DNA from 2 places in the Lysobacter sp. Soil_C_59 genome. Region 2 is predicted to be linked to the other one. Evidence: riboswitches for the same ligand, from Rfam matches in the RefSeq annotation. Region 2 holds a riboswitch; the other holds the start of a gene.
What was found. Region 2 has a riboswitch for cobalamin ahead of metE (5-methyltetrahydropteroyltriglutamate--homocysteine S-methyltransferase). Riboswitches for the same ligand answer to the same signal wherever they lie in the genome.
Positions count from the first base shown of each region.

Region 1: linked by a shared signal. The riboswitch ahead of btuB (TonB-dependent vitamin B12 receptor) and the one ahead of metE (5-methyltetrahydropteroyltriglutamate--homocysteine S-methyltransferase) in region 2 are both predicted to bind cobalamin.

Region 1 is NZ_JBDGKK010000004.1:301,002-308,410, reverse strand. It holds gene AC3A3Q_RS10660 (efflux RND transporter periplasmic adaptor subunit) at 1-207, opposite strand, end outside; gene bioD (dethiobiotin synthase) at 367-1,056, opposite strand; gene AC3A3Q_RS10650 (GAF domain-containing protein) at 1,120-1,605, shown strand; gene AC3A3Q_RS10645 (TfoX/Sxy family protein) at 1,602-1,991, shown strand; cobalamin riboswitch at 2,052-2,283, shown strand; gene btuB (TonB-dependent vitamin B12 receptor) at 2,446-4,311, shown strand; gene AC3A3Q_RS10635 (NAD(P)/FAD-dependent oxidoreductase) at 4,726-5,940, opposite strand; gene AC3A3Q_RS10630 (hypothetical protein) at 5,956-6,576, opposite strand; gene AC3A3Q_RS10625 (aromatic ring-hydroxylating oxygenase subunit alpha) at 6,828-7,409, shown strand, end outside.
Region 2 is NZ_JBDGKK010000006.1:65,342-72,750, reverse strand. It holds gene AC3A3Q_RS12875 (ribonucleotide-diphosphate reductase subunit beta) at 30-1,040, shown strand; gene AC3A3Q_RS12870 (acyl-CoA thioesterase) at 1,027-1,434, shown strand; cobalamin riboswitch at 1,510-1,688, shown strand; gene metE (5-methyltetrahydropteroyltriglutamate--homocysteine S-methyltransferase) at 1,876-4,152, shown strand; gene AC3A3Q_RS12860 (glycosyltransferase family 39 protein) at 4,278-5,789, shown strand; gene AC3A3Q_RS12855 (group III truncated hemoglobin) at 5,786-6,196, opposite strand; gene gap (type I glyceraldehyde-3-phosphate dehydrogenase) at 6,536-7,409, opposite strand, start outside.

The sequences.
Region 1 (7,409 bases), on a different contig from region 2:
CACGCGGGCGCGCACGTCGGCGCTACGGAATGCGGCCAGACGGCCGACGAGGTCCTTCTGCAGCGGCACGTTGCCGGGTTGCAGTTTGACCACGCCGACTTCCGGAGGAGGCATGCCGCCCCCCTGTGCCTGATCCTTACCGCCACAGGCGGTGAGTGCGAGGGCCAACGCGGCGGCCATTGCCACCGAGCGCGGGTTCTTGACCATGGGGGAGGACTCCGATTCCGTCATGTACGAGCGATGATGCTCAGATTGGTTTAATTCCTATACCGCCCAGTCTAGCATTCTGAGTTTTCCGCCCACCCCCCAGAAGTCACACGCGGGGTAATCACGCCGGATCAGGCACAAGAAGGCCCGCGGAGCGTTTCAAGCGCTGGTCGGCGCAAGCAGGTGCGCCAGTGCGGCGGGATCGGGCCGATCGCGGAACGGCAGGCGTCCCCAGCAAGGTATCGGCAAACGGTGGCGTAGCAGCGTGAAGTTGTCGTCGGCGCGCGCCATGTGCGGATCGATGTCGTTGGCGATCCAGCCAGCCAGGCGCAATCCATCGGCAGCAATCGCGCGCGCGGTCAGACGTGCGTGGTTGATGCAACCCAGGCGCAGGCCGACCACCATCACCACCGGCACATCCAGCGCGCGTACCAGGTCGGCCTGGTCGAGATCGGTCGACAGCGGTGCGGCCCAGCCGCCGACGCCCTCCACCACGACCGCATCGGCCATCGCCGACAAGCGTGCATGCGCATCCAGGATCGGCTGCAGCTGCACCGTCACGCCGGCATCGGCCGCGGCAAGTTCCGGTGCCAGCGGCTGCAGCAGCGCATAGGGATTGACGTCGTCATAGGCCGGGCGTGGCTCGCTGGCCGCCTGCAGCAACAGTGCATCTTCATTGCGCAGACCGTCTGCGGTGACCTCGCAGCCGCTGGCGAGCGGCTTCATGCCGACCACACGCAGGCCGCGCGCGCGCAGCGCGTGCAGCAGGGTCGCACTGGCCAGTGATTTACCGATGCCGGTATCGGTGCCGGTGACGAACCAGCCGACATGGCCCTGGGGCCTGTTCATCGCCGGATCGTCCCTCGCAAGCTCAGGGGCCGCACGCTGGTAGACTGCGGGAAAGAGGCATTTATGTTCACCAGCGAAAGTCTAAGCGGGCCCAAGCCCGAACAGTACGCACAGTTGCTCGAGCAGGCGCGGGCGCTGGTGCACGGCGAACGCGACCGTGTGGCCAACGCCGCCAATCTCTCGGCCCTGGTGTACCACTCCCTGCCCGGCCTGAACTGGGTCGGTTTCTACCTGTTCGACGGCACCGAACTGGTGGTCGGACCGTTCCAGGGACTGCCGGCCTGCATCCGGATTCCGCTCGACAAGGGCGTCTGCGGGGCCGCCGCGACCACCCGCCAGACCCAGCGGATCGCCGATGTCCACGCCTTCCCTGGCCACATTGCGTGCGATTCTGCGTCTAACTCAGAACTGGTCGTGCCACTTGTGGGGGGGGATGGCCAGCTGATCGGCGTGTTCGATCTGGACAGCCCGCACTTCGACCGCTTCGACGCCGACGACCAGCGCGGCCTGGAGGCGATTGCGCAGGCCTTCGTGGAGTCGCTGGCATGAGTATCGGGAAGAACGGGGAAAAGGGCGGCGACAAGCTGCGCAACATCGGTCCCAAGTCGGCGGCCTGGCTGCGCCAGGTGGGCCTGCGCTCGCGCGAGGACCTGACCGCGGTCGGGACCGTCGAGGCGTTCATGCGCGTCAAGCGCGCCGGCTTCAAGCCGACGTTGAACCTGCTGTACGCCATCGAAGGCGCGCTGCAGGACTGCCATTGGCAGGAGATCTCCGACGAGCGTCGCGCCGAACTGATCGCCGCCACCGAAGCGGCGATCGCCCTGCTGCCGCCGCCGCGCTACCGCCCGCCGGCAGGCCCGGTGACGACGACCCAGGTTGCCGAGGAAACGATGGCGATGCCGTCGCTGCTGGATGAGCCGGCGGATCGGGACTGAGCAACGTCCTTGGATCCCCGCCTTCGCGGGGATGACGGTGAGGCGGGGAAAAATCGCGTAGACTGCGCCCCGCTTCGAGGTGACCCGGCGGCGTCCTGCCGGCGGGTTGAAACGGGAAGCCGGTGACGTCCCTCCGCTCAAGATGGGTGGGATCATTCCGGCACTGCCCCCGCAACGGTAAGCGAGTACAAGCGCTGCATCCGCCACTGTGCATGTCACGGGAAGGCGCGGCGCCGGAGAGCACAGCCCTCCACTCGCGAGTCCGGAGACCGGCCTGGAAGCAGGGTCACGCCTGCACATGACTGTGCGGCCGTGCCCACCCCTGGTTGCGATGCGGAGGGCATCGCGGCGGCGACGTTGGCGCCGTGCGCCCACACCGCAGCCCCGTGCACTCTCCTTTCGCGACTGTCCCAGTTGCCCGTCACGGCCCGAGCCGTGCGTTGGAGATTCCTCGATGCAATTGCGTAATCTGTCCCTTGCCGTCGCGTGCCTGCTGGCCGCACCCGCGCTCGCCCATGCGCAGGACGGCACTGCCCCGACCAACCTTGACCAGGTCATCGTCACCGCCAACCGCACTGCGATCAGCGTCAACGACGCGCTGGCACCGGTCGAGGTCATCGACGCCGAACAGATCCGCCACAGCCAGGCGCGCTCGCTGCCCGACCTGCTGCGCGGCCGCGCCGGCATCTCGATGTCCAACCAGGGCGGCAGCGGCAAGCTGACCACGCTGTTCCTGCGCGGCGCCGAATCCGACCACGTGCTGGTGCTGGTCGACGGCATCCGCGTCGGCTCGGCGACTTCGGGCCTGACCGCGTTCCAGGACCTGCCGATCGAAATGATCGACCGCGTCGAGATCGTCCGTGGCCCGCGTTCGAGCCTGTACGGCGCCGACGCCATCGGCGGCGTGATCCAGGTGTTCACCCGCCGCGACAAGCAGGCCTTCGCACCGCGCGTGCGCTTCGACGGCGGCAGCAACGACACCCTCGGTTACGGCGTCGGTTTCGGCGGCAGCAATGACCGCGGCTGGTTCGGTGCCGACTACCAGCACACCCGCACCAGCGGCATCAACGCCTGCAACGGCTTCTTCGACCCGGCGACCTTCGACGGCGCCGGTTGCTTCATCGCCATGGATTCGCAGCCCGACCGCGACGGCTACGAGAAGGATGCGCTGTCGCTGCGCGGCGGCATCAACCTGACCGAGCAGTGGAGCGTGGAAGGCCACGCGCTGCGCAACGAAGGCGACAACGAATTCGACGGCGACTTCACCGACCGTGCCGAAACCGTGCAGCAGGTCATCGGCGGCAAAGTGCGCTGGCATCCGTCCGACCGCGTCGACGTGCACCTGACCGCCGGCCGCAACGTCGACTCGTCCGACAACTTCCTCGGCGACACCTACCTCGACTTCTTCAGCACCAACCGCGACAGCGCGACGCTGCAGGGCGACTTCGGCATCGCCGCCGGCCAGCTGGTCAGCGTTGGCCTGGACTGGCTCAACGACAGCGTCGAGAGCACCACGCCGTACGACGAGGACGAGCGCGACAACAAGGCCGCGTTCGTGCAGTACCAAGGCAAGTTCGGCGCGCAGTCGATCGAAGCCAGCGTGCGCCGCGACGACAACGAGCAGTTCGGCGGCCACACCACCGGCGGTGCCGCCTGGGGCCTGGTGTTCGCCGACAACTGGCGCGTCACCGCCGGCTACGGCAGCGCATTCAAGGCACCGACCTTCAACGAGCTGTACTTCCCGTTCTTCGGCAACCCGAACCTGCGCCCGGAAGACTCCGAGACCTGGGAGCTGGGCCTGGCCTTCCTGGGTGACGGTTTCAACGTCCACCTCGACACCTTCAGCACCGACGTCGACGACCTGATCGCGTTCGATGCGGCGATCAACCTGCCCAACAACGTCGAGAAGGCGCGCATGCAGGGCGCCGAGCTGTCGGCCGACACCACGATCGCCGACTGGACCATCAACGGTGCGATCAGCTACCTCGACACCGAGAACCGCCGCGGTTTCTACGAGGGCAATGACTTGGCCCGCCGTGCGAAGAACAGTGCCCGCCTCGACGTCGACCGCGCCTTCGGTGCGTTCCGCTTCGGCCTGACCGCGGTCGGCGAAGGATCGCGCTTCGATGACGTCGCCAACACTCGCCGCCTCGGCGGCTACGGCACGCTCGACCTGCGCGCCGAGTACGCCATCACCCAGGACCTGACGTTGCAGGCGCGCGTGGCGAACGTGTTCGACCGCGATTACGAGACGGTGGCGTTCTACAACCAGCCAGGGCGTGAGTGGTTCCTGACGCTGCGCTACGCGCCGGTGAACTGAGGCGTCGGCTCGACCCAGGAAAAGGCCCGGCAATGCCGGGCCTTTTCTTGCGTGGGTGGCTGGCTGGTGGAGGAGGTGGGGTGTATTCCGCGAACCTCCGCTTCGCTCCGTTTATTGTTCGCGAAATACACCCCACCCCCTCCTTGCGGAAGCTGTCGTTGTTTTGTTGACTTCGACTGTTAGCGAGAGCGCATTGCGCGCGTAAAGGTGGTGCACGGGTCGGACTCGGCCTGCCACGGCCCTGGACGGTGTCCGTGCCCTCGCTCATTCGCACGTCTGCTCGGTGAGCTCGGTCCCGGACGCCCGCGAAAGGAATTGGTTGTTCCAAACCCACTCGCGCTGTTGAGGCCCTCTCCCCTTGTGGGAGAGGAGTTGGGGAGAGGGGGCGCCGGAGACCGTGAAATGCACGCTCGATCAACGCATCCGATCGAACGAATACAAGGCCGCGAGCGGATGCCGCCGCCGCTTGATGGCAGCTCGGATCAGATCGCGCCCAACCATCGAGTACGTGATGCCGTTGCCGCCGTAGGCCATGGCGAACAGCACGCGCGGGCCCCACTGCCGGTTCGCACCCATGAACGGCAGTCCGTCCTTTGTCTCGGCGAAGGTGCCTGCCCACGAGAACGCGGGTATCAATGGCTTCAGCTGCGGGAACAGGCCCGACAGCTTCTCCATCAGCTTGCGCGACTTCTTTCCGACGCGGCCATCGCGTCGTGCCGGGATGTCCACCGCATCGTCCTCGCCGCCGACGATCACGCGGCAGTCGGGCGTGGTGCGCAGGTAGAGGTATGGCCTCGCGGTCTCCCACATCACCGTGCGCCGCATTGATGCCAGGACCCCAGGGTCCAACGGATCGGAAATGAATGCATAGCTGCTGCGATTGCTGGCGAAGCGCCGGTCGAGCCACTGCTGCGACGCATAGCCCGCCGCAACCACTACATGCCCGGCGCGGATGCGCAGGCCATCGCCCGTGACCAGATCCACCTTGCGCGCCGACGGCTCGATGCGCTCGACGCAGGTGCGGTCGAACACCTGCGCACCCTGCCCCTGCAGTGCGCGGAACAGCCGGTAAGTCAACCGGTACGGGTCGATGCTGGCCGCCGGCGTACTCACAATCGCCGCCGGCGCGCGGAACCCGAAGCGCTCCAGCAGTTCCTCCGGCTCCAGCCATTCGACATCGAAACCGTGCTCCGCGCGCAGGTCGAACTCGCTGCGGAGCTTGCGCCGATGCCAGGCGCGGCTGGCGTAGTACACGCTCTGCACACGCTCGAAGCCGACATCGCGCAGGCGACGCGACAGCGTCTCCAGCTCACCGATGGTTTCTGCAGAGGCGCGGTACGACTTCAGTGCCTCTGAAATGCCGTACTGCTTGGCCAGATCGCCCAGCGTCACGTCGCTCTCGTACTGCAGCAGCGCGGTGCTCGCCGCGGTGCTCCCCCAGCCGATGTCGCGCTGCTCCAGCACAACGACCTCGTGGCCGTCCTCGACCAGCGCGTCGGCGATCAGGGCGGCAGTCACGCCGCCGCCGATGATCGCCACGTCACAGCGGACGTCCGCTTCAAGCCGCGGAAAGGCGTACATCAGGCCGTTGCTGACGGCCCAGTACGGGTAACCGCTCTTGAGGTCCAGGCTCTTGAGCCCCAATCAGTGCTTCTTCGGCATCGATTCGCGCGCCTTCTCGGCACGTGCCGCGCCGATCGCGGTTTCGACCTGCTTGACCTCCTCCGGCGGCGGCAGCACCGCGGGGATGCCCAGCGACTGCAACCACAGCTCCCGGCTCCAGCCGCGCGTGTGGTAGAGGTGATGGTCTTCGTCCTTCTCCACCGCGTCGTGCGCCTGCTTGAGCACCTTCGCCAGGTCACCGGTGGTGTGCTCGGCAATCTGGCCGATCAGCTCCCAGTTGTGGTGGTCCTTGGTTTCGGCCAGCACCACGCATTCGGTGGCCACCAGCTCGGCTCCGGTCGGGTCGCCACTCTTGCGCGCCATGTTCATGGCCTCGACCAGCGACGCGCCGATGTGGCCAACGACCTCGCGTCCCGGCGTCTTCGTTTCGGGATCCAGCCCCAGCTGCTCGAACACGGTGAGCAGGACCTTGCGATGCGTCTTCGTCTCGGACAGGTACTCCTGCCACTCCTCGCGCAGGTCTTCATTGACGGCGCAACCGATCGCGGTCTCGTAGATCTTGATGCCCCCCATTTCGGTTTCCAGCGCCTGATACAGCAGTTCGTTGACCTGATCCTGTTCGATCGATGCTTTCCTGGCCATTGCCGGGACTCCAGTGGACTGATTTGCGAGCTCCACATGTAGCCACCGCGGTGTTAACCGGACGTGGAAAATTCGCTGGGTGCCGTGGACATCCGAGCAACCGGCGAAGTGAATGTCCTGCTCACGAAAGCGACTGGACGCGTTCGCCGTGCGCACGGACGACTGCCATTGACACCGTCGCCGGGCGCGGGAAAGTATGTCGACGGGGAAGCAGTCCGGGGCCGGATCGGCCCGCGCACCGGGGGAGGCGAATGAATTCTTCATCTGTATCTGATCTGCTGGGCCAGTACGATCCGACATTGCCATTGGCAGAAGCCTCGACCATTCCTGCCTCCTGGTACGTCGACGAGCGCATCGGCGAGCGCGAGAAGCGCACGACGTTCTCGCGTTCATGGCAGATGGCCGGGCGCCTGGACCAGCTACGCGAGCCCGGGCAATACGTCACCTGCGAGATCGCTGGCGAGCCCATCCTGGTGGTGCGCGGCAGCGACGGCGAGCTGCGTGGGTTCTTCAACGTCTGCCGCCACCACGCCGCGGCGGTGATGACCGAGCCGTCGGGCTGCGCGCAGAACCTGCGCTGCCCGTACCACGGCTGGACCTACACGCTGGAAGGCGCGCTCAAGGGCACGCCGAGCTTCAACAGCGAATGCCACTTCGACCGTTCGCAGCACGGGCTGGCCCCGGTGGCGACCGCGGTCTGGGAGAACTGGGTATTCGTGCGCCTGGATGCTCAGGGTCCGAGCCTGGAGGAGTTCCTCGGCACCGACCTGATCGAGCAGATCCGCCCGCTGCAGCTGTCCAGGCTGCACTTCTTCGAACGCCGCCATTACCTG
Region 2 (7,409 bases):
TGAAGGGCAAGGTCCACCGAGGCAACACCATGTCCGACATACGCCTGCTCGACCCCGGCTTCGACCTCACCCTGCGGCCGATGCGCTACCCGCAGTTCTACGAGATGTACCGCGACGCGATCCGCAACACCTGGACCGTCGAAGAGGTCGACTTCTCGCTCGACGTCAACGACCTCAAGCACAAGCTTGGGCCGGCCGAGCGTCATCTGATCGAGCGTCTGGTGGCGTTCTTCGCCACCGGCGACAGCATCGTCGCCAACAACCTGGTGCTGAACCTCTACCAGCACATCAACGCGCCCGAGGCGCGCATGTACCTGTCGCGGCAGCTGTACGAGGAAGCGCTGCACGTGCAGTTCTACCTGACCCTGCTCGACACCTACCTGCCCGACCCGGTCGCGCGCGCCAAGGCGTTCGATGCCGTGCAGAACATCCCGTCCATTCGTGCCAAGGCCGAGTTCTGCTTCAAGTGGATCGACTCGATCCAGGACATCCGCCGCATCGAGACGACGGAGCAGCGCCGCCAGTTCCTGCTGAACCTGATCTGCTTCGCCTGCTGCATCGAAGGCCTGTTCTTCTTCGCCGCCTTCGCCTACGTCTACTACCTGCGTTCGCGCGGCCTGCTGCACGGCCTGGCCTCGGGCACCAACTGGGTGTTCCGCGACGAGAGCTGCCACATGGCCTTCGCCTTCGAGGTGATCCGCACCGCGCGCAGCGAGCAGCCGGAACTGTTCGACGACGAACTGCAGCGCCAGGTCGTGCAGATGCTGGAGGAAGCGGTGGAGTGCGAAATGCAGTTCGCCCAGGACGTTCTGTCGGGCGGCGTCGCCGGCCTGTCGCCGAAGGACATGCGCCAGTACCTGCAGTACTGCGCCGACCAGCGCCTCGCGCAGTTGGGCATGCCGCGCCATTTCGGCGCGACCAACCCGTTCGCCTTCATGGACCTGCAGGACGTGCAGGAAGTGACCAACTTCTTCGAGCGTCGCGTCTCCGCGTACCAGGTGGGCGTGCAGGGCGAGGTCGCCTTCGATGCCGCGTTCTGAAGCGGCTGCGCCTCCCATCGAAGCGCGCATGACGGAGATAGTGTTCCCCGACCACACCAACCACCTGGGCACGCTGTTCGGCGGCCAGGCGCTGGCGTGGATGGACAAGGCCGCCTTCGTCGCCGCCTCGCGCTATGCGCGCAGCACCGTGGTCACGGCGCGCTCGGAACAGATCGACTTCCACGTCGCCGTGCCCAAGGGCGCGCTGGTCGAGCTGGTCGCACGCGTGGTCGCCACCGGCCGCAGCTCGCTGCAGGTGGAAGTCGACATGCATCGGGAGGACCTGATGACCGGCGACATCCAGCTGGCCACGCGCGGCCGCTTCACCATGGTCGCGCTGGACATGCACGGCCAGCCGACGCCGGTCCCCGCCCTGGTGCCATCGGCCGATTGACGCCTCCTGCCGACGGGGCTAACGTTAGCGCCGTCGTGGTGATCATCGCTTCATAAAGATGGAGCGATGTGACAAGCACCGCCGGGCAACCGGCGGCGCCAGAGGGAATCCGGTACGGACGCCAGTCCAATTCCGGAGCTGCCCCGCAGCGGTATATGGGAACGACCGCCATCCATGCACTGGGCTTTGCCCGGGAAGCGGTGGCCAGTAGGTGGGGACCTCGTGTCCCCGCGCCCACGAGCCCGAAGACCTGCCCCGACCGGAGGGTCCGCCCTCCGTCCGACCCCCGACCGCACGGCTCGCGCCGCGCGGCCGGTTCGCCCGCGGGGGCGAAGGTCGAAGGCTGGTCTTCTTCCGGCGCCGTTCGCGGCGTCGGCGCGTGGCCGTGCCCTCCTTCGTTGCCCTGCGTCATGCATAACGCATCGCAGGTACATCATCACCATGACTCAGGTAACCCACCTCGGCTTCCCGCGCATCGGCGCGCGACGCGAGCTCAAGCAGGCCCTCGAATCGTTCTGGAAAGGCCAGACGACATCGGCGGACCTTCATGCAACCGCACGCGAACTGCGTGCCCGGCACTGGCAGCTGGCACGCGATGCCGGCGTCGATGTCGTCCCGTGCAACGACTTCTCCCTGTACGACCACGTGCTCGACACCGCGGTCCTGTTCGACGCCATCCCGCCATCGCACCGGGACGTGTTCGAGGCGGACCCGCTGGACGGCTACTTCGCCCTTGCCCGCGGCCTGCAGGACGGCCACCACGACCTGCACGCGCTGGAGATGACCAAGTGGTTCGACAGCAACTACCACTACCTCGTGCCGCAGTTCCAGCTCGAGCAGCGTTTCCGCCTTCGCGGCGACAAGCCGCTGGCCGAACTGCTTGAAGCCCGCGCACTTGGACTGGAGGCGCGCCCCGTGCTGCTCGGCCCGGTGTCGTTCCTCAAGCTGGGCAAGCGCGAAGACGGCGGCTGCCCGCTCGAACTGATCGACAAGCTGCTTCCGGCGTACGTGCAACTGCTTGCGCAGTTGAAGGCCGCCGGTGCGTCGTGGGTGCAGATCGACGAACCGTGCCTGGTGCTCGACCTGGGCGAGGCAGACCGCGATGCCTATCGTCGCGCATTCGCCACACTGGCCGCCGCCGACGTTCCGCAGATCCTCCTCGCGACCTACTTCGGCGATCTGGGCGACAACCTCGAACTGGTCGCCGGGCTGCCCGTGGATGCGCTGCACATCGACCTGGCACGTGCGCCGCAACAGCTCGCGCGAGTGCTTGAAGCCTGGCCGGCCGAGCGTTCGCTCAGCCTTGGCGTCGTCGATGGACGCAACGTATGGCGTACCGACCTCTATGCGGCGCTGGCGCTTGCAAGCACGGCTGGTGCGCGCGTGCGATGGCTGGCGCCGTCGTGCTCCCTGCTGCACGTGCCGATCGACCTGGACCTGGAGCGCAAGCTGCAACAACCCCTGCGCGGTGGCATGGCGTTCGCCCGCCAGAAGCTGGAGGAGTTGCGACTGCTCGCCGATGCCCATGCCGGCGAGGCCACTGCCGTGGCAGCGATTGCCAGCGCACAGGTCGCGCGCACGGCACACCGCAACGCTCCGGAACTGAGCAACGCGACAGTACGCGCGCGACTGGCCGGCCTGCTGCCGGCGATGAGCCAGCGCACCACGCCCTACCCGCAGCGCGCGCGCCTGCAACACGAACGCCTCGCGTTGCCACCACTGCCGACCACCACCATCGGTTCGTTCCCGCAGCTGTCGCTGGTGCGCAAGGCACGCGCCGACCACAAGGCCGGCAAGCTCGATGACGCCGGCTACCGCCTGTTCCTCGAGCGCGAGATCGACAACTGCCTGCGCGAGCAGGAAGCGATCGGCCTGGACGTGCTGGTGCACGGCGAGTTCGAACGCAACGACATGGTCGAGTACTTCGGCGAGCAGCTCGACGGCTTTGCCTTCACCTCGCACGGCTGGGTGCAAAGCTACGGCTCGCGCTGCGTGAAGCCGCCGGTGCTGTATGGCGACGTCAGCCGGCCACGCGCGATGACCGTGGAGTGGACCCGCTACGCACAGTCGCGCACGCAGTACCCGGTGAAGGGCATGCTGACCGGGCCGGTGACCATCCTGCAGTGGTCGTTCGTGCGCGACGACCAGCCGCGCGCCGACACCTGCCGGCAGATCGCGCTGGCCCTGCGCGATGAAGTGCTCGAGCTGGAAGCGGCCGGCATCGCCATCATCCAGATCGACGAGCCGGCCTTGCGCGAAGGCCTGCCGTTGCGGCGCGAGGACTGGCCGCACTATCTGGACTGGGCAGTGGAGGCGTTCGGCCTCGCCGCCGCCGCGGTGGCGGACACCACGCAGATCCATACCCACATGTGCTACGCCGAGTTCAACGACATCATCGACGCGGTCGCCGCGCTCGACGCCGACGTGATCTCGATCGAGACCTCGCGCTCGCGGATGGAACTGCTCGATGCCTTCGCCCGGTTCCGCTACCCCAACGGCATCGGTCCGGGCGTGTATGACATCCACGCCCCGCGCGTGCCGTCGCCCGCCGAGATAGGCGAACTGCTGGACAAGGCGTTGCAGGTGATCCCGGCGGCGCAGCTGTGGGTCAACCCGGACTGCGGCCTGAAGACGCGCGGCTGGCCGGAGGTGCGAAAGGCACTGAGCGCGATGGTCCAGGCCACGCGCGAACTGCGCCAGGGGCTGGCCACGGCCTGACGGCCATGGAGCCGCCCGCCCCCATGGGTCGGGCGGCCTCCATTGCGCCATTCCTCCATTGCATCTGGGCCAAACGCAGGACTAAATAGCCGACATCCGGAACGGGAATCGCCGCTGCCATGCCAATGCGCCTGCCCCGCAGCCATGTCGTCTGGCTCGCCGTGATCGCAATCGCGCTGTTCGTCCTACGGCTTTTCAGCAACCAGCATTACGGCTTCCATCGCGACGAACTGGCGCTGCTCGACGATGCGCGCAGTCTTGCCTGGGGCTACGTCGCTTACCCGCCGCTGACGCCGGCGCTGGCGCGGACCTCGCTGGAACTGTTCGGTGATTCGCTCAGCGGCTTCCGGGTATTCGCGGCGCTCGCGCAGAGCATCGCCGCCGTGCTCGCCGGCCTGATCGCGCGCGAGATGGGCGGCACCCGTGCCACGCAGATAGTCGCCGCGCTGTTCACCGCCCTGGCACCGTTCTCGATGGTGGCCGGCGGGCTGATGCAGTACGTCAGCTTCGACTACCTGTGGTGGGTGCTGCTGGCCTGGCTGGTACTGCGGCTGGTCAACAGCGGCGACTCGCGCTGGTGGCTGGCGATCGGCACGGTCATCGGCCTGGGCATGCTGACCAAGTACACCATCGTGTTCTGCGTCGCAGGCATAGTGGTTGCGACCCTGGCGACGCCGCTGCGCGCGCACCTGCGCAGCCGCTGGCTGTGGCTCGGAGTTGCGCTGTCGCTGCTGCTGTTCCTGCCCAATGCCCTGTGGCAATGGCGGCACGACTTCATATCGCTGGATTTCCTGCAGTTCATCCATGCGCGTGACGTGCGCATCGGTCGCACGCGCGACTTCCTCGTCGAGCAGTTGTACGGCAACGCCGGCCTGATGGCGTTGCCGGTCTGGTTTGCCGGCCTGGTGTGGCTGACGTTGGCCAAGGCGGGCCGGCGCTACGCGGTCGTGGCGTGGATGTACCTGGTAGCGCTGCTGCTGTTCGTTCTGGCCCAGGGCCGCTCCTACTACCTGGCCGGTGCCTACCCGATGCTGCTCGCGGCCGGTTGCGTCGCGATCGAACAGTTCCTGCACCGGCAGGGTCCGCTGCGCGCCGGCTACGCGCTCACCGGCACAGCCCTGCTGACCGTGTGGGTGACGGTGATGGCGATAGGCAGCGGACTGATCGGCCTGCAGTTTGCCCCGGTCAACTCGACCGGCTGGCGCATCAGCCGCGCCGCGCATGACAACTTCGCCGAGCAGATCGGCTGGCCGGAGCTGGTGGAGGAAGTCGCACGCATCTACCACGCACTGCCCCCGGCCGAGCGCGCGCACACCGCGGTGTTCACCAACAACTACGGCGAGGCGGGGGCGATCAATCTGTACGGGCCGAAGCTGGGACTGCCGACGGCGATCAGCCCGGTCAATTCGTACTGGTACAAGGGCTATGGCGCGACGCCGCCGCAGACAGTGATCGTGCTTGGCGATTCGCCCGAAGGCATCTCCGATGCGCCGGCCCATTGCGAGTTCGCCGGCCGGGTCCGCAATCGCTACAACGTGCCCAACGAGGAAACGGAAGAACACCCCGACATCTTCATCTGCCGCGACCTGCGCATTCCGTGGCCGCAGGCGTGGCCGAAGATGCAGAAGTTCGGTTAGGTGCTTCCGGCAATGGGTACGCCGAGTGGCAGTGCGCCCTTGCGCTCCTGCAGGCCGAGGCCGTAGCGAAGGCTGTAGCCAATCTTCTCGGCGTGTTCGCGGGCCAGCGCCGCATGCTCCGGTGCAAGCAGTGAGTCCGCGGTCTTCTGCCACAGCGCCAGCCACTGATCGAAATGCTCTGGGCGGATCGGGTGCGGCCGGTGCGCGGCCATGGGCTGGCCGCGATAGCTGCGGGTGCCGAGCAACACCGACGACCAGAACGACGTCAGCAACCGCTTGTGCTCGGGCCAGTCATCGATGGCGGCGTTGAAGACGGGGCCGAGTTCCGGATGGACTCGGACCTGCTCGTAGAAGCGGTCTACGAGGGTTGCGAGTTGCTGCTCGTCGAGCGGTTGGGCGTGGCTCATGGCTCTTCAACTGGGGGTTTTCGGCCTTGAAATCAAGGTGGCCAATGCGGGGGAACAACGTCCATGGGTCCCCGCCTTCGCGGGGATGACGGATTGATGGGCGTCATCGAAGACCATGCAGCCAATTGCCGAAGCGTCGTCCGCCGGGTCGGGGATTGCGCAGCAGTGGGCCATGGATGGCCCACGCCCCGCCTCCGGACAGGATGTCCGGCGAAGGGGCGGAGCAATCCCCGGCCCGGCGGACGACGCCACTCCGCAGACGAAGGCCCAAAAGACAAAGGCCCAAAAGACAAAGGCCGGCAATGTGCCGGCCTTGTCTGTAATGCAGAAGCGCGCGCCTTACTTGGCAGCGACAACCTTGACCATCTCGAGGCACTTGTTCGAGTAGCCCCACTCGTTGTCGTACCAGCTGACCAGCTTGACGAAGGTGCCGTCGAGCGCGATGCCGGCTTCGGCGTCGAAGATCGAGGTACGCACGTCGCCTCGGAAATCGGTCGCCACGACCTTGTCCTCGGTGTAGCCCAGGATGCCCTTGAGCGCGCCTTCCGACTGCGCCTTCATTTCCGCGCAGATCTCGGCATAGGTCGCCGGCTTTTCCAGCTCGACGGTCAGGTCGACCACCGACACGTCCGAGGTCGGCACGCGGAACGCCATGCCGGTGAGCTTCTTGTTGAGCTCCGGGATCACCACGCCGACGGCCTTGGCCGCGCCGGTGCTGGACGGGATGATGTTCTCCAGGATGCCGCGGCCACCGCGCCAGTCCTTGTTGGACGGACCGTCGACAGTCTTCTGCGTGGCGGTGGCAGCGTGCACCGTGGTCATCAGGCCGCGCTTGATGCCCCACTTGTCGTTGACGACCTTGGCGATCGGCGCCAGGCAGTTGGTGGTGCACGAAGCGTTGGAAACGATCGCCTCACCGTTGTACTTGGTGTGGTTCACGCCGTAGACGAACATCGGCGTGTCGTCCTTCGACGGCGCCGACAGCACGACCTTCTTCGCGCCGGCATCGAGATGCTTCTGCGCGGTGGCCTTGTCGAGGAACAGGCCGGTCGACTCGATGACGACATCGGCGCCGACTTCGTCCCACTTCAGGTTGGCCGGATCGCGCTCCTGGGTCAGGCGGATCTTCTTGCCATTGACCAGCAGCGTGTTGCCCTCGACCTTCACCTCGCCCTTGAAGCGGCCATGGACGGAGTCGTAGCTGAGCATGTAG